Regions from separate parts of the Pseudomonas sp. RP-B7 genome, predicted to be linked through region 2. Evidence: predicted binding sites of a transcription regulator. Region 2 holds the regulator's gene; each other region holds the start of a gene.
The links. Region 2 encodes FliA, which starts transcription of late flagellar genes. Its sites were predicted from a motif close to CTAAAGTTTNNNNNNNNNNNGCCGNTAA; they were not measured.

Region 1 (7,345 bases), on a different contig from region 2:
CGAAGAGCATCCCCATGACTTGAGCAGGGCACGCCCCTGAATGCAAAAACGGGCAGATCCCATCAGGATCTGCCCGTTTTTTTTGCTGCATGTGTTAAGGCTTAAAAGTCGTCGTCTTTGTCAAAACGCCGTGCTTCACGTTGCAGTTGGTACACAAATCGTTCGACCTGGCGTTGTACCAGGCCACTCATGTTGTGGAAGCGCACGCCAGCGAAGGTGGTGTTGATCTTCTCTTCGAAGTGCAGGTAACGCAGTTCGACGGAGGTGGTCATGCTGCCGAAGGGCAGGGCGGCGATAAAGCGGTCATAGACCTGGCCCAGTTGCAGGCGCTCGGAGATGTCGCCTTCAAAACGCAATTTGCAGCCAGTGGCGGAGATGTCCAGCAGCTTGCCGCTGACCGGCGCCTTGAGTTTCTCGCCGCCCAGCTCGATGTTTACCAGTTGTGCCAGCTTCAGCGCGGCGCGAAAGGCATTGCGGCGCTGATGGTAGACCACCTCGTCCGGCATGCTGCCGGTGTAGATACGGTGGCCGTCTTTTTCACTGATGGTGTAGGTGCCGTTGCTTTCCCAGGCGACGCGCACGCCTTCGTGGAAACCTTCGATGCGAAACGGTTCGCCGCTTTCGAGGAAGCGCTCGCCATCGCGCGGAATCATTTCGTCCAGTGCCAGGGTCTTTTTGTCCCGGTCGACGTCCACCAGATAGCTTTGGAAGCGCTGGCTGCGTTCGTGGAAGGTGATGATCAGCGGGTCGTGGCTTTCTTGCAGCATCCGCAAGGTGCCGACAATTTCCAGGGGCGTAGTGAGTACCTTGGGTGGCTGCGGTGCATCTTCCGCATTAAGGGCGTTGAACACGGTTCTTCCATCTCCAGACAAAATACGACTACACGCAAGAACCGGCATTTTGCCAGTATGTGGCGCGCCTTGGATAGGGCGCGCTGTAAACCGGCGTCAGGCTTGGCTGCGGGTGCTTGGCTTGACCAGGCGTGAGGTGGAGCCTTGGGCGTTGTACAAGGCTGGAGGCTCACCGCCATGGAGTATACGCAACTGGTTGGCGGTCGTGGCTTGCTGAAGTTGGATCGACTGACCGTTGAGCAGGTTGGCTTCCTGGCATTGGGCGAGCAATTGATTGAGTTCTTTGCTCTGCGCCAGCAACTGGTCGCCGACGGAGGAGTGACTGGCCAATTGTGCGAGGCCGTCGTGGTCAGCGGGCAGGCCCAGGCTGAGGAGAATTTCACTGCGTTTCTTGCCGTGTTGTTCCAGCAGCACGATCAACGACTGCTTGCGTGCCAGGATTTCTTCCAGCAGGGGCATGTCCCGGCCATAGAGGGCCAGGGATTCTTCTTTTAGCAGCTCGAGCAAATGTTGCGTCGGCGCCAGATCATCAATGATCAGTTGAAGCAGGTTTTCGTCGTGGTGCATGGCTGGCCTTGGGGTTTAAGCGTCCAAAAGCCCGGCGCAGGCCTTTGCCTAGCGCTCGGCTTCGAAGTTAAGCAGCTTGCTGGCTACACGGTTGCTGTCGACTTTGTAGCTGCCATCGGCGATTGCTTGTTTCAATTCGGCCACGCGGGCCTTATTGACAATCGGCTGATCGCGCAGCGAGTCAGTGACCTTCTGCAACTGTTGAGCCTCATTGCTCAGGTGTACGGATTCCCCGCTTTGGCTGGCGCCAACCTGTTCTGCCTTGGCGGGCAGCGGTTGCGACTTGGCTTCTACGCTGTCCTTGGCACCGCTGGTGCGCGTAGAGCCGGGCAAAGCCTGGGTACTGTTTAAACGGCTGAAATCGATGACCATGATAAAAAAACCTCTGGGTATTTGGACGCTTGCCATGTTTTCGGCCATACCCGGACAAACTTTAGGCTCGATTGACAATAAACCTGCGCGCGCTGACGTCTGACGCACAGTGTAGAAAAAGCCGGCGCCCGATACCAGTGATCTATAAAGCCACTTCGACTTGCCCCGGGGCTGTCACCCGCGCCTTGATCACTCGATTGGAGTTGAGGTTCTTTACCCGTATCTGTTCGCTCATGCCGCCGTTGGACAGCGCTTCCCCTGGCATTTTCACCTGCAACGCACCGCTGCTCGCGGAAATAACCACCTGATCACCTTTGCGAATTACCTCGGCCTGCTCCAGATGCACCAGGGTAATGACCTGATCGGTGACCACTGGTCGGGTCAATTTCTGCCCGACGGCCTGGTCCACGGAGGTGAGGTAGCCCTGGCTGATCAGGCTGATGTCGCGTTCACGCAGTACAACATCGTCTAGACCGATGATGCCGGTGCGCTTCAGCGGGCGGGCGACCACCACCACATCGCGGAACAGTTTGACCTGCGCCGGCACGAACACCGTCCAGGGTGACGCGCCTTCGCAGCGCACTTTGACCGTCACGCGACCAATGGGCTGGGCGGGGCTTTCCAGGGTGGCTGTCAATTCCTTGTCGCACATTGGCATGCGCAAACGCGGGTCCAATGGGTTGACTTGGATTTCATAACGCCCCGGTGTCTGTGTGGTTGCCAGATAATCTTCTACAGTGAACTCAAGAAACCCCTGAGTGACGCCGATAAGTAGATCAGGCAAGGTGACGTTGTCCGCGCGGGCCGCGCTGTTGAGGCCCAGGGCGAACAATGCCAGCGAGACGCAGAGCAATCTGCTGTACCGTGGTAATTGAAGGCGTCGGGAAACTGTCGTTTTAATATCCATAGCCAATAATTAGCAAAGCTCGTGCCGTTTAGAGTTGGGTGCGCGTCGCACCCTCAAAGGTTTTAGCGTAGGAGTCTGGGCATGGCAGGAGTAATGGATTCAGTAAACCAGCGCACACAGCTGGTAGGGCAGAATCGCCTGGAGTTGTTGCTTTTTCGCCTGGATGGCAAACAGCTATATGGCATCAACGTATTCAAGGTGCGGGAGGTGCTGCAATGTCCCAAGCTGACGATCATGCCCAAGTCCAGCCCGGTGGTGTGTGGCGTCGCCAACATCCGTGGTGCGACCATCCCGATTCTTGACCTGGCCCTCGCCACTGGTTCGTCCGGTTTGCAGGACCGCGAAAGCCCGTTCGTGATCATTACCGAGTACAACACCAAGACCCAGGGGTTCCTGGTGCGCTCGGTGGAGCGCATCGTCAACATGAACTGGGAAGAGATCCATCCACCACCCAAGGGCACCGGCCGCGATCACTACCTCACGGCGGTGACGCGGGTCGATAACCAGTTGGTGGAAATCATCGACGTGGAGAAGATCCTCGCCGAAGTGGCGCCGACCTCGGAATCGATTTCGGTGGGTGTGGTCGACGCTGAAACCGCACACAAGGCAATTTCGCTGCGTGTGCTGACGGTGGACGACTCGTCGGTGGCGCGCAAACAGGTGACCCGTTGCCTGGAAACCATCGGTGTTGAGGTGGTGGCGCTCAATGACGGCCGCCAGGCTCTGGATTACCTGCGCAAGCTGGTGGATGACGGCAAGAAGCCGGAAGAAGAGTTCTTGATGATGATTTCCGACATCGAGATGCCGGAAATGGACGGATACACCCTCACGGCCGAGATCCGCAACGATCCACGCATGCAAAAATTGCATATCATCCTGCATACTTCATTGTCAGGCGTATTCAATCAGGCGATGGTCAAGAAAGTCGGTGCCGATGACTTCCTGGCCAAATTCCGCCCTGATGACCTGGCAAACCGGGTAGTCGACCGGATCAAGGCAGCAGATCACGGCTAGGGGCATTTGCCCCTGGCGGTCACACGATTTAAGAGGCGGTATCATTGTCTACGGGTAATTTGGATTTCGAACAGTTCCGGGTCTTCCTGGAAAAAGCCTGTGGCATATTGCTCGGTGAAAACAAGCAGTACCTGGTATCCAGCCGTCTCAACAAACTGATGGAACAGCAGGGCATCAAATCCCTGGGTGAGTTGGTGCAGCGTATCCAGGGCCAGCCGCGCAGCGGGCTCAAGGAAATGGTGGTCGATGCCATGACCACCAACGAAACCCTGTGGTTTCGTGATACCTACCCGTTTGAAGTGCTCAAGAGCAAAGTGCTTCCGGAGGCCATCAAGGCCAGCCCGGGCCAGCGCTTGCGCATCTGGTCGGCGGCCTGCTCCTCGGGGCAGGAACCGTATTCGATCTCGATGTCCATCGATGAGTTCGAACGGACCAACATGGGCCAGCTCAAGGCCGGTGCGCAGATCGTCGCCACCGACTTGTCCGGCACCATGCTCACCAACTGCAAGACCGGCGAATACGACAGCCTGGCGCTGGGCCGTGGCTTGTCCCAGGAGCGCCTGCAACGTTACTTCGAGCCGAAAGGGGCAGGACGTTGGGCGGTCAAGGCGCCGATCAAGAACCGGGTGGAGTTTCGCTCGTTCAACCTGCTCGACAGCTACGCCAGCCTGGGCAAGTTCGACATGGTGTTCTGCCGCAACGTGCTGATCTACTTCTCGGCCGAAGTGAAGAAAGACATCCTGTTGCGCATCCATGGCACGCTCAAGCGTGGCGGCTATTTGTTCCTTGGTGCTTCCGAGGCGTTGAACGGTCTGCCGGATCACTACCAGATGGTGCAGTGCAGCCCGGGTATCATCTACCAGGCCAAGTAAGCATCAAAAACGTGGGAGCCAGGCTTGTGTGGGAGCTGGCTTGCCTGCGATAGCATCACCTCTGTATCACTGAAGTACCGAGGTGTCTGCATCGCAGGCAAGCCAGCTCCCACACAAACCAGCTCCCACAGTTGTTTTTGCGGCAATCCTCTCAATAGCGGCAAACCCCATTGCCGCTTTACTGGCACCACGCGGAAACCCATTGCCGCTTTTCTGGCATTGCCGCCCGGCAACTTCCCCGCAAAGCCCTGAAACACGGGCCTTCGAAGAATTGGCACACACCTTGCTATAACCCTGTTAACGAAAAGCAGGTCAGCCTAAAGGTTTCCGCCATGAGCATCAGCTTCGATAAAGCGCTCGGTATCCACGAACAAGCCCTGGGCTTCCGCGCCCAGCGTGCCGAAGTCCTGGCCAACAACATTGCCAACGCCGATACCCCGAACTACAAGGCTCGGGACCTGGACTTCTCCGCCGTGCTCGCCGCACAGCAGGACAAGAACAAGAACGGCACCTTCGCTTTGAACATGACCAACAACCGTCATATCGAAGCGCAAGGCCTGAGCAGTGGGGACGAGTCGCTGCTGTATCGCACGCCGATGCAGCCGTCGATCGACCAGAACACCGTCGACGCCCAGCTGGAGCAATCGGCCTACGCCGAGAACTCGGTGAACTTCCAGGCCAGCTTCACCCTGCTCAACAGCAAATTCAAAGGGCTGATGTCAGCCCTGCGTGGAGAGTAAGCCATGTCCCTGTCCAGTGTTTTCAATATTGCCGGTAGTGGCATGAGCGCCCAGACCACGCGTCTGAACACCGTCGCCAGTAACATCGCCAACGCCGAAACCGTGTCGTCGAGCATTGACCAGACCTACCGCGCCCGCCACCCAGTGTTCGCCACCATGTTCCAGGCCGGTCAGAACGGCGGCAGCGACTCGCTGTTCCAGGAGCAGGGTGCCGCAGGTTCCGGCGTGCAGGTGTTGGGCGTGGTCGAAGACCAGAGCAACCTCGAAGCCCGCTACGAACCCAACCACCCTGCCGCGAACGAAAAGGGTTACGTGTACTACCCCAACGTCAACGTGGTCGAGGAAATGGCTGACATGATTTCCGCCAGTCGCTCGTTCCAGACCAACGCGGAAATGATGAACACCGCCAAAACCATGATGCAAAAGGTCCTGACCCTGGGTCAGTGATAAGGGGCGCCGAATAATGGCTATCGTTGATACAACATCAACCAATACAGCGGTGCAGAACCTTTTCAACACGAAGGTCAACACTGCCACCAACAATGTTGCGAGCGCTGCCACCGCTGCCACGGGCAACCAGTCCCTGGGCAAGGATGCATTCCTGCAATTGCTGGTGACTCAGCTGAAGAACCAGAACCCGCTGTCGCCTCAGGACAACGGCGCGTTCGTGGCCCAGCTGGCGCAGTTCAGCAGCCTGGAAGGCATCAACACGCTGAACGACTCGGTGAATGCGATCTCCAGCAACTTCAGCTCGTCGCAAGCGCTGCAGGCTTCGTCGCTGGTGGGGCGTTCGATCATCACCCAGACCGACAAGGCCCTGGTGGATACGAGCAAGAGCATGACCGGTTCGGTCGCGGTGACTTCGGCGGTGGGCAACGTCTCCATCAAGATCACCGACAAAGACGGCAACGTGGTACGCACCATCGACATGGGCGCCCAGAGTGCCGGCACTTCCGACTTTATCTGGGATGGCAAGAACGAAAAGGGCGAGGTTGCTCCAGCGGGCACCTACACCTTCGCGGCCACCACCAAGAACGACAAGGGCGACGCCGTTGCCTTGAGCACTTCGCTGCCAGCCACGGTCACCAGCGTGACCCTGAGCAAGACCGGCGGCGAAATGCTGCTGAACCTGGCGGGCGGCATGGGCAGCGTCAAGCTGTCGCAAATTCAGACTATCGGTACATAGAGCCGGCTAAATACGGCAGAAAGGGAGAGAAGCATGTCTTTTAACATCGGCCTTAGCGGCCTCTATGCGGCCAACAAACAACTGGACGTGACCGGCAACAACATCGCCAACGTCGCGACCACTGGCTTCAAATCGTCCCGTGCGGAATTCGCGGACATCTACGCCGCGTCCAAACTGGGTACCGGCCAGAACAGCATCGGCAACGGGGTGAACCTGGCGGCGGTGTCCCAGCAGTTCACCCAGGGTGACGTCAACAACAGCGGCGGCGTGCTGGACATGGCGATCCAGGGCGGCGGCTTCTTCGTACAGAAGGGCAGCGACGGCTCGCTGGAATACACCCGTAGCGGCGCCTTCCGTGCCGACAAAGATGGTTACATCACCAACAACACTGGCACCTCGCGCCTGCAAGGCTATGCGGCGGATGACAATGGCAAGATCGTCAAGGGTGGCCTGGTCGACCTGCAACTGAACCTGTCGAGCCTGCCGCCAAAGGCGTCCACCAAGGTGGATTCCACCAGTAACCTGAATTCGTCGGACCTGCCGATCGACCAGACGGCACACCCGTTTGATCCTACCAAGACCGACAGCTTCAACACCCAGTACTCCACCACGCTTTACGATACCCAGGGCAACGCCCACTCGATGGTGCAGTACATGGTCAAGACGGGCTCCAACGTCTGGAAGTCCTACACCTTGATCGACGGCCGCAACCCTGACGGTACTGCCATCAGCGGTTCCGACCCATTCGGCGTGACGGCGCCTGTCGCGTCGACGCTGACCTTTGACGAAGCCGGCAAACTCAAGACTATTGTTGCGCCGAATGTCGCTGGCACCAC
Region 2 (7,345 bases):
GGTGGCTGCGACGGCGGGCAAGGCGTCGGCCGCAAACGTGCCCTTGCCATGCAGCTGGTCGAGCAACGCTTCAAATTCGTCGTCGGTGATGTCGGTGCTGGTCGAGGCGGCTGGCGTTTCGGCAGGCGTTTCGGTCGGCGCGGCAGGTGCCACCGCGTCGGCGGCGAACTGGCCTTTGCCGTGCAGCTGGTCGAGCAGCGATTCGAATTCAGCGTCGGTAATGTCTTCACCCGTCGGCGCCGCAACGGGCGCTGCCGGAGCTTCAGCCTCGGCCTTGACCGCGCTGAGGGAGTTGAGCAGTTGCTCGAACTCGCTGTCGGTCACGTCCGCTTCGGGCTCTGCCACAGGTTCCGGCACAGCTTCAGCCACCGGTGCCGCCGACATGTCGGCAGGCTCGGCATAGCGCGCCAGGGCGGCCAGCAGTTCCGGCGTAGCTGCGGTGATCGGGGCACGTTCACGCACTTGGCTGAACATGCCGTTGACCGCATCCAGTGCTTCGAGAATCACGTCCATCAACTCCGAGTCGACGTGCCGCTCACCCTTGCGCAGGATGTCGAACACGTTCTCGGCGATGTGGCAGCACTCCACCAGCTCATGGAGCTGGAGGAAGCCGGCGCCCCCTTTTACAGTATGAAAACCGCGAAAAATTGCATTGAGCAGGTTCGCATCATCCGGTCGGCTTTCCAGCTCGACCAGTTGCTCGGACAACTGCTCTAAAATTTCGCCGGCCTCTACAAGGAAATCCTGAAGGATCTCTTCATCGGCGCCGAAGCTCATGTGGGTGCTCCTTAGAAGCCTAAACTGGATAACAGGTCATCGACATCATCTTGACCCGATACAACGTCTTCACGTTTATCGGCATGAATCTGCGGACCTTCACCCTTGGCGAGATGTTTTTGTGGATCTTTTTCCGAGAGGATCGCTTCGCGGTCATGTTCGATGCCGGCAAAACGGTCAACCTGGCCTGCCATGAGCACCAATTTGAGCAAATTGCTTTCCACTTCGGTGACCAATTGGGTCACACGCTTGATCACCTGACCGGTGAGGTCCTGGTAATCCTGGGCCAGCAGAATGTCATTGAGGTTGCTGGAAACCATGCGGTTTTCCTGCTCACTGCGTGACAGGAAACCTTCGACCCGACGTGCCAACTCACGAAACTCTTCGGCCCCGACTTCGCGGCGCATGAAGCGACCCCAGTCGTGGCTCAAGGCCTGGGCTTCGGTGGCCATGCCATTGACCAGAGGCGTGGCGTTTTCCACCAGGTCCATGGTGCGGTTGGCCGCTGCCTCAGTCAGCCTGACCACATAGGACAGGCGCTCGGTGGCATCGGTGATCTGCGAGATCTCTTCGGCCTGGGGCATGTGCGGGTCGATCTGGAAATTGACGATCGCACTATGCAGCTCACGCGTGAGCTTGCCCACTTCCTGGTACAGGCCGCGGTCACGGGTCTGGTTGAGCTCATGGATCAACTGCACCGCGTCGCCGAACTGGCCTCTCTCAAGGCAGTCGACCAACTGGTGAGCATGCTTTTTCAGGGTCGACTCGAAGTCTCCCTGTGATGTTTCTTTATGCTCCATAGCTCCCCCGCGATGGCATTAGCCGTGGATGCGTTCGAAGATTTTTTCGATCTTCTCTTTCAAGGCCAATGCAGTGAAAGGTTTGACCACGTAACCGTTTACCCCGGCTTGGGCGGCTTCGATGATCTGTTCACGCTTGGCTTCGGCGGTCACCATCAACACGGGCAGGCCGCGCAGCTTTTCGTCGGCACGCACGTGACGCAGCAGGTCGATACCGGTCATGCCCGGCATGTTCCAGTCGGTTACCAGAAAGTCGATGCTCCCGCTGTTGAGGATCGGAATCGCCGTAAGGCCGTCATCCGCCTCGACCGTGTTTGTGAACCCAAGGTCACGCAACAGGTTTTTAATGATCCGCCGCATCGTTGAGAAGTCATCAACGATGAGGATTTTCATGTTCTTGTCCAATTCGACCTCCAAGCAGTCTTAAACGCGCCCAGCACCTGGACGCGCCATTTCAATCAACAGGCGTTACACAAAAAGGACTGCCCAGGGCACCACGGCGCAAAACCGCAAAAGCGTCACGCCTTCACGGTCTCGTCTGCAGTGTCCCCACACTGCCTGTCAGCGCGCGCGCCACTCTCCCAACCGCCCCCGCAAGCGGGCTGCGCACTGGCTATGCAGCTGGCTGACACGCGATTCGCTGACCCCCAGGACCTCACCGATTTCCTTGAGGTTCAGCTCTTCGTCGTAGTACAGCGCCAACACCAGTCGCTCACGCTCCGGCAAATTGGCAATCGCGTCCGCCAACGCGCCCTGGAAGCGTTCATCCTCCAGGTCGCGCGACGGCTCAAGATGTGCACTCGCGCCGTCCTCGTGCAGCCCTTCGTGTTCGCCGTCCTGTAGCAGGTCGTCGAAGCTGAACAGGCGGCTGCCCAAGGTATCGTTCAAAATCCCGTAATAATCGTCGAGACTCAATTGGAGTTCGGCCGCAACTTCGTGATCTTTAGCGTCGCGACCGGTTTTTGCTTCAATTGCACGAATTGCGTCACTGACCATGCGCGTATTGCGGTGTACCGACCGCGGCGCCCAATCACCTTTACGCACCTCATCGAGCATCGCGCCACGGATACGGATGCCCGCGTACGTCTCGAAACTGGCACCCTTGCTCGCATCGTATTTGGTCGACACTTCAAGCAGGCCGATCATGCCGGCCTGGATCAAGTCTTCGACCTGCACACTCGCCGGCAGGCGCGCCAGCAGGTGATAGGCGATGCGCTTGACCAGCGGCGCATAGCGCTCGATCAATTCGCCCTGGCTGTCACGTGCCGACTTCTTGTAAAGGTTGTAGCCGCTGGATGTCATAGCACAGGTCCCGCGCTCGTCTGATGCACCAATCGCTCGACGAAAAACTCCAGATGCCCCCGGGGATTGGCGGGCAATGGCCAAGTATCGACCTTCTGAGCAATAGCCTTGAACGCCAGTGCGCACTTCGAACGAGGGAACGCTTCATAGACCGCACGCTGCTTTTGCACGGCCTTGCGCACGCACTCGTCATAGGGAACTGCGCCTACGTATTGTAAGGCGACATCAAGAAAGCGATCCGTGACCTTGGTCAACTTGGCGAACAGGTTGCGCCCTTCCTGCGGGCTCTGGGCCATGTTGGCCAGGACGCGGAAGCGGTTCATGCCGTAGTCACGGTTAAGCAATTTGATCAGGGCGTAGGCATCGGTGATCGAGGTGGGTTCATCGCAGACCACCAGCAAGACTTCCTGCGCGGCGCGCACGAAGCTGACCACCGACTCGCCGATCCCGGCGGCGGTGTCGATCACCAGCACGTCGAGGTTGTCGCCAATGTCGCTGAACGCCTGGATCAGGCCGGCATGCTGCGCCGGGCTCAGGTGCACCATGCTCTGGGTGCCGGAGGCAGCCGGTACGATGCGGATCCCGCCAGGGCCCTGGAGCAGCACATCACGCAGCTCGCAGCGGCCCTCGATCACATCGGCGAGGGTGTGTTTGGGCGTCAGCCCCAGCAGAACGTCGACGTTCGCCAGACCCAGGTCAGCATCCAGCAACATGACCCGACGGCCAAGCTCTGCCAGGGCCAGGGACAAATTCACTGACACGTTAGTTTTCCCGACGCCACCTTTGCCGCCGGTCACCGCGATCACCTGTACGGGATGCATGCTGCCCATTTTATTTCTTTACCTTGTCTTGCTTAGACGCAGGCTACATGGCTTGGCCGCGTGAATCGCTTGCAGACCAACGATGTAGATACATTTCACGGTGTTCGCCCTGCCCTCAACCCACCCGCTTTGCCGGGTTGTGGTAGAGGTCGGCGAACATATCGGCCATCGCTTCCTCGCTAGGCTCTTCTTGCATTTGCACGCTGACAGCGCGGCTGACCAACTGATGACGGCGCGGCAGATGCAAATCATCCGGGATCCGCGGCCCGTCGGTCAGGTAGGCGACCGGTAATTCATGGCTGATCGCCAGGCTCAATACTTCGCCCAGGCTCGCCGTCTCATCCAGTTTAGTCAGGATGCAGCCGGCCAGGCCGCAACGTTTGTAGCTGTGGTATGCAGCGGTAAGAACCTGTTTCTGGCTGGTGGTTGCAAGCACCAGGTAATTTTTCGACTTGATGCCACGCCCGGCCAGGCTTTCCAGTTGCATGCGCAGCGCCGGATCGCTGGCCTGCAGGCCGGCGGTGTCGATCAGCACCACGCGCTTGCGCAGCAGCGGATCGAGGGCGTTGGCCAGGGACTGGCCCGGGTCGACGTGGGTTACCGACACATTGAGGATACGGCCCAGGGTCTTGAGCTGCTCCTGGGCGCCGATGCGGTAGCTGTCCATGCTCACCAGCGCGATGTTGTGCGCGCCGTACTTGAGCACATAACGCGCGGCCAGCTTGGCCAGCGTGGTGGTCTTGCCCATGCCGGCAGGGCCGACCATGGCGATCACACCGCCCTCTTCCAGGGGCTCGATTTCCGGGGTGACGATCATCCGCGCCAGGTGCGCCAACAGCATGCGCCAGGCTTGGCGAGGCTCCTCGATTTCGGTGGTCAGTGCCAGCAGGTCGCGGGACAACGGGCCGGACAGGCCAATGCGTTGCAGGCGGCGCCACAGGTTGGCCTGGGCCGGCTTGCTGCCTTGCAACTGTGTCCACGCCAGGGAGCCCAGCTGCACTTCCAGCAGCTCACGCAGGCCATTGAGTTCAAAGCGCATCGAGTCGAACACACGCTGGTCGACTGCGCCCGCCGGTGGCGGCGCTGCAGGACGCGGTGGTTCGGTGAAGGTGGGCTCAACCAAGGGCTCCGCAGCGGTCAGCGGCAGGCCGGCGAACAACTGGCGATTGGTGGTGGCATCGCTGTCGCCGCGCATGCTCAGTTCGGCCTGGGCCGACACAATGCGCGAGGCGGTCTTGCGCAGCTCGTCTTCGAGTTCCATGTTCGGCACACGCGGCGCCAGCGCCGAAGGCGTGTAATCCAGGGCAGCCGTCAGCTCGACACCGCCGGCAATACGACGGTTACCGATAATCGCGGCATCGGCGCCCAGCTCATCACGCACCAGTTTCATGGCCTGACGCATATCGGCGGCGAAAAAACGCTTCACTTGCATAACCCACTACCTCAGCCGTTGGGCCCTACTGTCGCGACGATAGTCACTTGCTTGTTGTCAGGAATTTCCTGATAAGCCAAAACGTGCAAATTCGGAACTGCCAGGCGCCCAAACCGCGACAACATCGCCCGGACGGGGCCGGCCACCAGCAGAATCACCGGATGGCCCTGCATTTCCTGGCGTTGTGCGGCGTCGATCAACGAACGCTGCAGTTTTTCAGCCATGCTTGGCTCCAGCAGAACGCCCTCTTCCTGGCCTTGTCCTGCCTTCTGAATACTATTGAGCAATATTTGTTCCAACCTTGGCTCCAAGGTGATCACAGGCAGCTCAGACTCAGTCCCTACAATGCTTTGCACGATGGCGCGAGACAATCCGACACGCACCGCCGCCACCAGCGCGGCGGTATCTTGACTCTTGGCGGCATTGTTGGCGACGGCCTCGGCGATGCTGCGAATGTCGCGCACCGGCACCTGTTCGGCCAGCAGCGCCTGCAACACCTTGAGCAACTGCGACAGCGACAGCACGCCTGGCACCAGCTCTTCTGCGAGTTTTGGCGAAGCCTTGGCCAGCAAACCCATCAATTGCTGGACTTCCTCGTGGCCGATCAGCTCGTGGGAGTGCTTGTACAGGATCTGGTTGAGGTGGGTGGCGACCACGGTGCTGGCGTCAACCACGGTGTAGCCCAGGGACTGCGCCTGGCTGCGTTGGCTGATTTCGATCCACACCGCTTCCAGGCCAAAAGCCGGATCTTTGGCGGTAATGCCGTTGAGGCTGCCGAATACCTGGCCGGGGTTGATCGCCAACTCGCGGTCCGGGTAGATCTCGGCTTCGGCGAGGATCACGCCCATCAGGGTCAGGCGGTAGGCACTGGGGGCCAGGTCGAGGTTGTCGCGGATGTGCACGGTGGGCATCAGGAAGCCCAGGTCCTGGGACAATTTCTTGCGCACGCCCTTGATCCGCGCCAGCAGCTGGCCGCCCTGGTTGCGGTCCACCAGCGGGATCAGGCGGTAGCCGACTTCCAGGCCGATCATGTCGATCGGGGTCACGTCGTCCCAGCCCAACTCCTTGGTTTCCGAGGCGCGGGCCGGGGACGGCAGCAGTTCCTGCTGGCGCGCCACCTCTTGCAGGGCCTGGACCTTGACCGCGTTTTGCTTTCTCCAGAACAGGTACGCCGCGCCGCCTGCCAGGGCCGCCATGCTCAGGAACGATACGTGGGGCATGCCCGGCACGATGCCCATGATCGCCATGATGCCCGCCGCCACGGCCAGGGCCTTGGGCGAGGCAAACATCTGCCGGCTGATCTGCTTGCCCATGTCTTCGGAGCCCGAGGCACGGGTCACCATGATCGCGGCAGCTGTGGATAACAACAGTGATGGCAATTGCGCCACTAAACCGTCACCGATGGTCAGCAAGGCGTACACCTTGCCCGCATCGCCGAAGGTCATGCCGTGCTGGAAGATACCGACGGCCATGCCACCGATCAGGTTGATGAACAGAATCAGCAGGCCGGCGATGGCGTCACCGCGCACGAACTTGCTGGCACCGTCCATGGAACCGTAGAACTCGGCTTCCTGGGCGACTTCCAGGCGGCGAGTCTTGGCTTGGTTCTGGTCGATCAGGCCGGCGTTGAGGTCGGCGTCGATCGCCATCTGCTTGCCGGGCATCGCATCGAGGGTGAACCGTGCGCTCACCTCGGAAATCCGCCCGGCACCCTTGGTCACCACGACGAAGTTGATGATCATCAGGATCGCGAACACCACGATACCGACCACGTAGTTACCGCCGATCACCACCTCACCAAAGGCCTGGATCACCTTGCCGGCGGCGGCGTGGCCGTCCTGGCCGTGAAGCATCACCACGCGGGTCGACGCCACGTTGAGCGCCAGGCGCAACAGGGTTGCCACCAGCAGGATCGTCGGGAATACCGCGAAATCCAACGGCCGCAGCGCGTATACGCAGACCAGCAGGACTACGACGGACAGGGCGATGTTGAAGGTGAAGAACACGTCCAGCAGGAACGGCGGCATCGGCAACATCATCATTGCCAGCATCACCAGTAGCAGCAACGGCACACCCAGATTGCCCCGCGACAGGTCAGTCAGGGTGCCACGGGCCGTGCTGAACATTTGAGAGCGATCTACCACCGGTATTCCTCGTGTTCCTTGAAGCAAAGTTTTGACGCCGGGAGGCGACTTGAAGGCGGTATTGCAAGA
Region 3 (7,345 bases), on a different contig from region 2:
GTTGAGCATCAACGGCAACATCGCCGAGCCTTCGGCGAAGTGCAGCCATTGCACATACTGGTCGTAGGCGGCACTGGCCGGGTCCGGTTGCAGGCGGCCGGCGCCGTGGCGGCGGATCAGGTAGTCGATGATTGCGGCGGACTCGATCAGCACCTGGCCACCGTCCTCGATCACCGGGGATTTGCCCAGCGGGTGGATGGCCTTGAGTTCAGGCGGTGCAAGGTTGGTCTTCGGATCGCGCTGGTAACGCTTGATCTGGTACGGCAGGCCGAGCTCTTCGAGCAGCCAGAGGATGCGCTGCGAGCGGGAGTTGTTGAGGTGGTGGACGGTGATCATAGGGTGGCTCCGCTGGGCGACAGTGAATGACTGAGCAAGAGACTACGCCACTGGCCTGGAGTGCCAGGAAATATATTTCAGTGTGACGGGCGCCATGGTTACGATGGGGATCGGCTCGTACGGAGAGGCACCATGGATCTGAAATTCAGTCACGTCGACATACTGGTCGAAAACCTCGACGAGGCCTGCGCCTACTACGCGCACATCCTCAAGGCCCGCATCTCCAAGACGTTCGTGTGGGAACGCGGCGGCCTGCACGTGCGGTATGCCGTGGTGCTGCTGGGGCAGGAGCGCTTCATGCTGGTCCAGCCCATTGCGGGGAGCTTGCGCGCATTGCTGGACGCCCACGGCGAAGGGATGATTTACCGGCATTGCTACACCACGCCGGACATCGAAATCGCCTACGACGAACTGGTCGCCGCTGGGGTGCAACCCGAAGACGAAAACGGCACACCGCTCGCCCGCGAAAACCTGCAATCGCCGTCCGGCGGACGCATCATCTGGTTGCCCAAGCGCTTCGGGCATTTCTCCATGGAAATCCTCGAAGCGGCAACGCTGGAAGCCTTTATTGCAGAGGCATTTGACTGATCGCCGCCCGCTCCCATCGAAATGCTGAAAGGCACTCAAAGATGGGAAGAGGCTCACCCCCTCCCACACAAGCGCGCGACACAAACAGAGATCAGCTCAGCCGGAACCGTGCAGTGTTATCACTCAACGCCTGGCTGCCCTTGCTCAAGGTATCGGCCGCCTGGTTGACCGCCCGTGCACCGTCAAGCAAGCGCCCCGCCGCCTGGTCCACCTGCTGGATATTGCCGCTGACTTCATCCGCCGTCGCGGCCTGTTCTTCTACCGCCGTGGCGATCTGCGCCAGGGTGTCGGTGACGTTCTGCACCGCGCCGGCGATCTCGCCCAGGCGCGTGCCGAGCCCGGTGACGGACTCGGCATCGGTCAGCGCTTGCTCGCACGCGGCGCCCATCAGGGTGACCGCCTGGCTCACCGTCGCGCGCAGGCTGTCCACGGTGCTGGCGATCTGCGCGGTGGAGGCCTGGGTACGTTGCGACAGGCTGCGCACTTCATCGGCCACCACCGCAAAACCACGGCCCTGTTCGCCGGCGCGGGCGGCTTCGATGGCGGCGTTGAGCGCCAGCAGGTTGGTCTGCTCGGCAATGCCACGGATGGTGTCGACCACCGATTGAATCTGCTGGCCCTGCTGGCTGACTTGCTCCAAGGCATTGGCGGTGTCGGTCAGGCGCCGGTTGAGCTGCTGGATGCTCGCGGTGGTGCGCTGGCTGTCGCGGCTGCTGTCTTCGGCGATGCGCCGGGTCTGCTGGGCGCTGCCCGAGGCTTGTTCGCAACTGCGCGCGACGCCCATGGACGTGGCGGCCAACTGGGTCGCGGCGGCGGCAATCTGGCTGATCTGTTGTTGCTGGTCTTCGACTTCGTTGAGGGTGCTGCCTGATTGCGAATTGAGGGTGAGCACCGCCGAGCCCAATTGCTGGGTCTCGTTATTGACCCCCAGCAGGCTGGTGCGCAATTGCACCACTGCGACGTTCAGCGCAGTGCTGATCGCCGCCAGTTCGTCACGCCCTTGCACCGCCACTTCCACACACAGGTTGCCGTCACGCAGCGACTCCGCCAGGGTGGTGATGCCACTGGCGCTGCGGCGGATCGAGGCTTGCAGGCACATAAACAGGTACAGCGCCGCCAACGCCAGTAGGCTGAACGTCGCCGCCACGGGAATGATCTGCTGCAGCGAGCGGTTGTGGTAATAGCTCAACCGCGCATCCAGGGACTTCAGCGTCTGGTTGCGCAGCGCGCCGAGGCTGTCGAGCATGGTATCGACACTGCTTTCGAACGCTGTGGTATCGAGCTTGATGGTGCCGCCGAACACGCCGTCGTCGAGGACCTTGAGTTGGTTATCCAGGCCTTGCAGGCTGCTGTCGTACTGCGCGGTCCACGCCTCGATGCCCGCGTATTGCTTGGCCTTGAGCGAGGCGGCGGCCTTGACCAACTGATCCCGCGCATCGCCGATACGGCCGCGCAGGTCGCGCATCTGCAAGCGGCTTTGCAGGGTGAACTGGCCAGACGCGATGGACGACTGGCCCACACTGGCCATGCGTCCGATGCGCTCGATCAGGTCGGGGGTGTGCTGGGTGGAAATCTGCATCAGCAGGTAGGTTTCCAGCCATGGGTCGAGGATCAGGCCGGTGTCCAGGGTCACCTGTTCGCGCAGGGCTTGCATCGCAGTCAGGGCTGCGGTGAAGCGATCATAGCCGTCCGGCCACCAGCCCACGGTACGCAAGGCTTGGGAATCCATACCCTTGACCGTGGCCTGCAACGCCTCGAAGCGCGTCAGGATATCGGCGCTGGCATGCTGGGCCTTGAGCGCCTCGCCGAGGGTTTGCAGGCTTTGCAGCAGCACCGGGAAGTTGGCATCGACCTTGTCCATCGCCGCCTTCGCCGCCGGTGTGGGGGCGTGCAGGATGTCGGCGGCTTTCCAGCGTGCGGCCAGGTTGCGCTGGGCGGTCAGCTGGGCGTCCAGCGCGTCCATCGCCAGCAGTTGGCGCACGCCGGACTGCTCGCTGGAGATCACAGTCAATTTGGCGCGGTAGTCCTGCCCGATCATCCACAGGCTGCCGGCCAGGGGCAGCATGAACAGGAAGAACAGGATCTGGAACTTGCGCGCGAAACCAAAACGGCCGAGTAGGCGGATACCGGGTGATAAAAAGCTGTGCATGTCCGACCACTCCCTAAAACGACCCACGCGGTGCACCGCACGGTGAAGCCTTGAAATGACTAACGGCAAAACGCCATGTCATTGATTAACTTGGCTCAAGCAAGATACGGGCCGTAGGGTGGGAGGCTTGAGTTACGCGGGGTGGCACACAAAAAGCGCACGCCACTTGCCCTGAAATGGGGCAAAAGCACTCAGTACCGCTCACAGGCGTAACCATTGGTACAAAACAACGGATCTGGAGCGGGCCCTGGTGCCAGTCAGTCAAGGGCGAACGCTGTGCTTGTGGAGAGGGTGCAAGCGGCCTCGCCACATTTTGTTTTCACTCGCCTTTCAACAGTGCGTTGATCCAGCTGACGTGCCGCGCAAGCGCTTGCAACTTGTCCTCAAGCCCCGCCTGGCGCGCCTGTTCAAGGCTGGCCAGGGTCTTTTGTTTCTCGCGCAGCGTACGTTGCCACTTGGCCAAAAACACCGGGCTGCGGGCCTGCAAGTGCAACGGGCCGAAGTATAGTTGCTCGGCGCTGTAGCGCACGGGCTCGCCGCGCTCGGCGACGATGATTTCGTAGTAGAAGCGGTTCTCGTGCAGCAGCTCCTCGTGAAGGATGGCGTAGCCGTTGTCCATCAACCATTGGCGTAACGGTTGCTCACCGCCGTTGGGTTGCAGGATCAGCCGCTCGCGGCCGTTCAGGTGCGCCTTGCCGCTGGCGAGAATGTCGCGGATGGTTTCGCCGCCCATGCCGCACAGGCTGATCGCGGTGATGCCGTCTTGCGGCTCGATGGCCGCCAAGCCTTTGGCCAGGCGCACGCTGACCTGTTGTTCCAGGCCGTTGTCACGCACGGTGCGCTGCGCCGCGTGAAAGGGCGTAGCCGCCACCTCGCCCGCCACCGCCGCGGTGATTGCGCCACGACGTAACAACGCCACCGGCAGGTAAGCGTGGTCGGAGCCGATATCGGCCAGGCGTGCACCGGCGGGCACGTTCGCCGCCACGCGCTCCAGGCGCATGGATAAAGTGTGTTCGTTCAACTGCCCTACTCTCCCGAAAAACGATCGCGACTGTTGCTCAAGTGCAGCACCATCGCGGCGCGTGCGGCGTCCGGGTCCTGGCGCTTGATCGCATTGAAGATTGCCTCATGCTCCAGGTGCGCCAACTGGCCCAATTGGGCGAAGTCCGCGCCGCCGCGCTCGGCGCCCTTGACCTGGGTGCGCGGAATCATCGCATTGCCCAGGTGCAGCATGATTTCGGTGAAGAAGGTATTGCCGGTGGCTTCGGCGATCAACTGGTGAAAGCGCTTGTCTGCTTCCACGCAACTGTCGTTGTTGGCCAGGCAAGCCTGGTAGTTACTCAGCGCCACACGCATGCGCGACAATTGTTCATCACTCCTGCGCAGTGCGGCCAGCGCCACCGCCTGCACCTCAAGGCCCAAGCGCAACTCGAGCACGCTGCGCACGCTGGCCACCGTGTCCACATGCAGGCGCAGGCCGGATTGCGCTTGCGGCGCGAGCACAAAGGTGCCGATGCCGTGGCGTGTCTCCACCAGCCCCGAGGCCTGCAACTTGGACAGCGCCTCGCGGACCACGGTACGGCTTACCCCGTGTTCAGCCACGATGGTGGATTCGGATGGCAGCTTTTCACCGGGCTGCAATTGCCCGAGCAGGATGCGCTGGGTCAGCGCGTCGAGCACGCCTTGGGCGAGGTTGTTGGAACGTTTACGGACAGGCGTTCCGTTTTCATTGGGCATCGTTACGGGTCCACGGGGCTGGGCTGGTGGGAGCTTAACACCCTGCCCGCAGACGAGGCCGGGCAGATTCAAAATCCCACACAACTTGTATGATGACTATTTTTTGCTTGGCACAGACTCAAACACATCGCCAAGGCATCCACACCTATCCACACCCACCAAACAGCCTAAAAAACCCAGCAAACACTGACAAATAACCAAAACATCAATAACCCCTACGGCCTTATAAAAACAAAAATCACAGCGCCCGATTGCGGCTTCAAGAAAAGCACTTGTATGATGTCTATCAACAAGACGCACAAACCCGCATAAAAACAATCAGGGGGAGTTTTGAACTGTGACCCATTCAAGCCATGCATCCGCCGCTTCAACCAGTGATCCCGTCCTCGCGCGCGCCGTGAGCAAAGTGAAGCGCCACGTGCTGCCACTGTTCGTGATTATGTTCATCCTCAACTACATCGACCGGGTCAACATTGGCTTCGTGCGCACGCACATGGAGCATGACCTGGGCATCGGCGCAGCGGCCTACGGCTTCGGCGCCGGGTTGTTCTTTATCGGCTACGCGCTGTTCGAAGTGCCCTCCAACATGCTCCTGCAAAAGGTCGGCGCACGGATCTGGCTGACCCGCATCATGTTCACCTGGGGCATCGTCGCCACGCTGATGGCGTTCATCCAGAACGAAACCCACTTCTACATCCTGCGGTTTCTGCTGGGTGTGGCCGAGGCGGGTTTCTTCCCGGGGGTGATCTACTACTTCACCCGCTGGTTGCCCGGCGTTGAGCGCGGCAAGGCCATCGCGATCTTTCTCAGTGGCTCGGCGGTTGCCTCGCTGATTTCCGGCCCCTTGTCGGGGGCGCTGTTGCAGATCGAAGGCTTCGGCCTGCACGGCTGGCAATGGATGTTCGGCATCGAAGGCCTGGCCTCGGTGGCGCTGGGGTTCTTTGTGTGGTTCTGGCTCGACTCCAAGCCTCACGACGCGAAATGGATGAGCCGCGAAGAGCAGGACGCACTGGTCAACGCCATCGACCAGGAACAACGCGATCGTGAAGCGCTGAGCACGGTCAAGCCGACCATCGGCAAGCTGCTCAAGGACCGCCAGATCATGCTGTTCTGTGCGTTGTACTTCTGCATCCAGTTGACGATCTACGCCGCGACGTTCTGGCTGCCGAGCATCATCAAGAAGATGGGTGAGTTGAGTGACGTGCAGGTCGGTTTCTTCAACTCGATCCCGTGGCTGATCTCGATCATCGCCATGTACGCCTTCGCGTCGCTGTCGGGCAAGTTCAAGTTCCAGCAGGCGTGGGTTGCGGCGGCGTTGTTGATTGCGGCGGCGGGCATGTTCATGTCCACCACCGGCGGGCCGGTGTTTGCCTTCGTAGCGATCTGTTTTGCGGCGATCGGTTTCAAGTCGGCGTCGTCGCTGTTCTGGCCGATTCCCCAGGGCTACCTGGATGCGCGCATCGCTGCGGCGGTGATCGCGCTGATCAACTCCATCGGCAACCTGGGCGGCTTTGTTGCGCCGACCACGTTCGGCTTCCTGGAACAGACCACCGGGTCTATCCAGGGCGGCCTCTACGGCCTGGCCGGCACCTCGGTGCTGGCCGCGATCCTGGTGTTTTTTGCCAAGACTTCGCCCTCTGCCGCGCTGGCGGCACCCAGCGTCGTGCCCAGCGGCGCGGCCATCAGCAAACCTCTCTGAACCTATTTAGGAACCTGCCATGAACACGCCTATCGTCAGCGATTTCCAAGTCATCCCGGTCGCCGGCCATGACAGCATGCTGCTCAACCTCAGCGGCGCCCACGGTCCGTATTTCACGCGCAACATCGTTATCCTCAAGGACAGTTCGGGCAACACCGGCGTCGGCGAAGTGCCCGGCGGCGAGCGCATCCGCGAAACCCTGGAAGACGCCCGCAGCCTGGTGATCGGCCAGCCCATCGGCCATTACCAGCGCATCCTCAACCAGATGCGCAGCACCTTCGCCTCGCGGGACTCTGCCGGGCGCGGCCTGCAAACCTTCGACCTGCGTATCACCATCCATGCCGTCACCGCGATGGAAGCGGCGTTGCTCGACTTGCTGGGGCAGTTCCTCGAAGTACCGGTGGCCGCCCTGCTTGGCGAAGGGCAGCAGCGCGATGCGGTAAAAATGCTCGGTTACCTGTTCTACATCGGCGACCGCAACACCACCGACCTGGCCTACCGCAACGAAGCCGACGCCGATGACGACTGGTTCCGCCTGCGCCATGAGCAGGCGTTGACTGCCGAAGCCGTGGTGCGCCTGGCCGAAGCCGCCAAGGCCAAATACGGCTTCAACGACTTCAAGCTCAAAGGCGGGGTATTGAGCGGCGACGCAGAAATCGAAGCCGTCACCGCCCTGGCCGAACGCTTCCCCGATGCACGCATCACCCTCGACCCGAACGGCGCATGGTCTCTGCAAGAAGCCATCCGCCTGTGCCGCGACCAACACCACGTGCTCGCCTACGCCGAAGACCCCTGCGGTGCGGAAAACGGCTATTCCGGCCGCGAAGTAATGGCCG

Region 1: a site for FliA is predicted at 1,828-1,855, ahead of flgM (flagellar biosynthesis anti-sigma factor FlgM). Genes of this name have one in related genera too.
Region 3: a site for FliA is predicted at 3,178-3,205, ahead of OPU96_RS20505 (methyl-accepting chemotaxis protein). Genes of this name have one in related genera too.

What each region holds. Positions count from the first base shown of each region.
Region 1 covers NZ_JAPFHC010000016.1:117,372-124,716, reverse strand. The annotation lists gene OPU96_RS16620 (MFS transporter) at 1-40, shown strand, start outside; gene OPU96_RS16615 (flagellar brake protein) at 102-851, opposite strand; gene OPU96_RS16610 (flagella synthesis protein FlgN) at 948-1,418, opposite strand; gene flgM (flagellar biosynthesis anti-sigma factor FlgM) at 1,467-1,790, opposite strand; gene flgA (flagellar basal body P-ring formation chaperone FlgA) at 1,933-2,697, opposite strand; gene OPU96_RS16595 (chemotaxis protein CheV) at 2,779-3,711, shown strand; gene cheR (protein-glutamate O-methyltransferase CheR) at 3,756-4,583, shown strand; gene flgB (flagellar basal body rod protein FlgB) at 4,916-5,323, shown strand; gene flgC (flagellar basal body rod protein FlgC) at 5,327-5,770, shown strand; gene flgD (flagellar hook assembly protein FlgD) at 5,787-6,509, shown strand; gene flgE (flagellar hook protein FlgE) at 6,543-7,345, shown strand, end outside.
Region 2 covers NZ_JAPFHC010000002.1:91,919-99,263, forward strand. The annotation lists gene OPU96_RS03200 (chemotaxis protein CheA) at 1-777, opposite strand, end outside; gene OPU96_RS03205 (protein phosphatase CheZ) at 789-1,577, opposite strand; gene OPU96_RS03210 (chemotaxis response regulator CheY) at 1,596-1,970, opposite strand; gene fliA (RNA polymerase sigma factor FliA) at 2,139-2,879, opposite strand; gene fleN (flagellar synthesis regulator FleN) at 2,876-3,709, opposite strand; gene flhF (flagellar biosynthesis GTPase FlhF) at 3,816-5,132, opposite strand; gene flhA (flagellar biosynthesis protein FlhA) at 5,144-7,258, opposite strand.
Region 3 covers NZ_JAPFHC010000024.1:62,940-70,284, reverse strand. The annotation lists gene OPU96_RS20515 (glutathione S-transferase family protein) at 1-336, opposite strand, end outside; gene OPU96_RS20510 (VOC family protein) at 469-924, shown strand; gene OPU96_RS20505 (methyl-accepting chemotaxis protein) at 1,016-3,073, opposite strand; gene OPU96_RS20500 (tRNA (adenine(22)-N(1))-methyltransferase) at 3,393-4,094, opposite strand; gene OPU96_RS20495 (FadR/GntR family transcriptional regulator) at 4,100-4,810, opposite strand; gene OPU96_RS20490 (MFS transporter) at 5,148-6,509, shown strand; gene gudD (glucarate dehydratase) at 6,529-7,345, shown strand, end outside.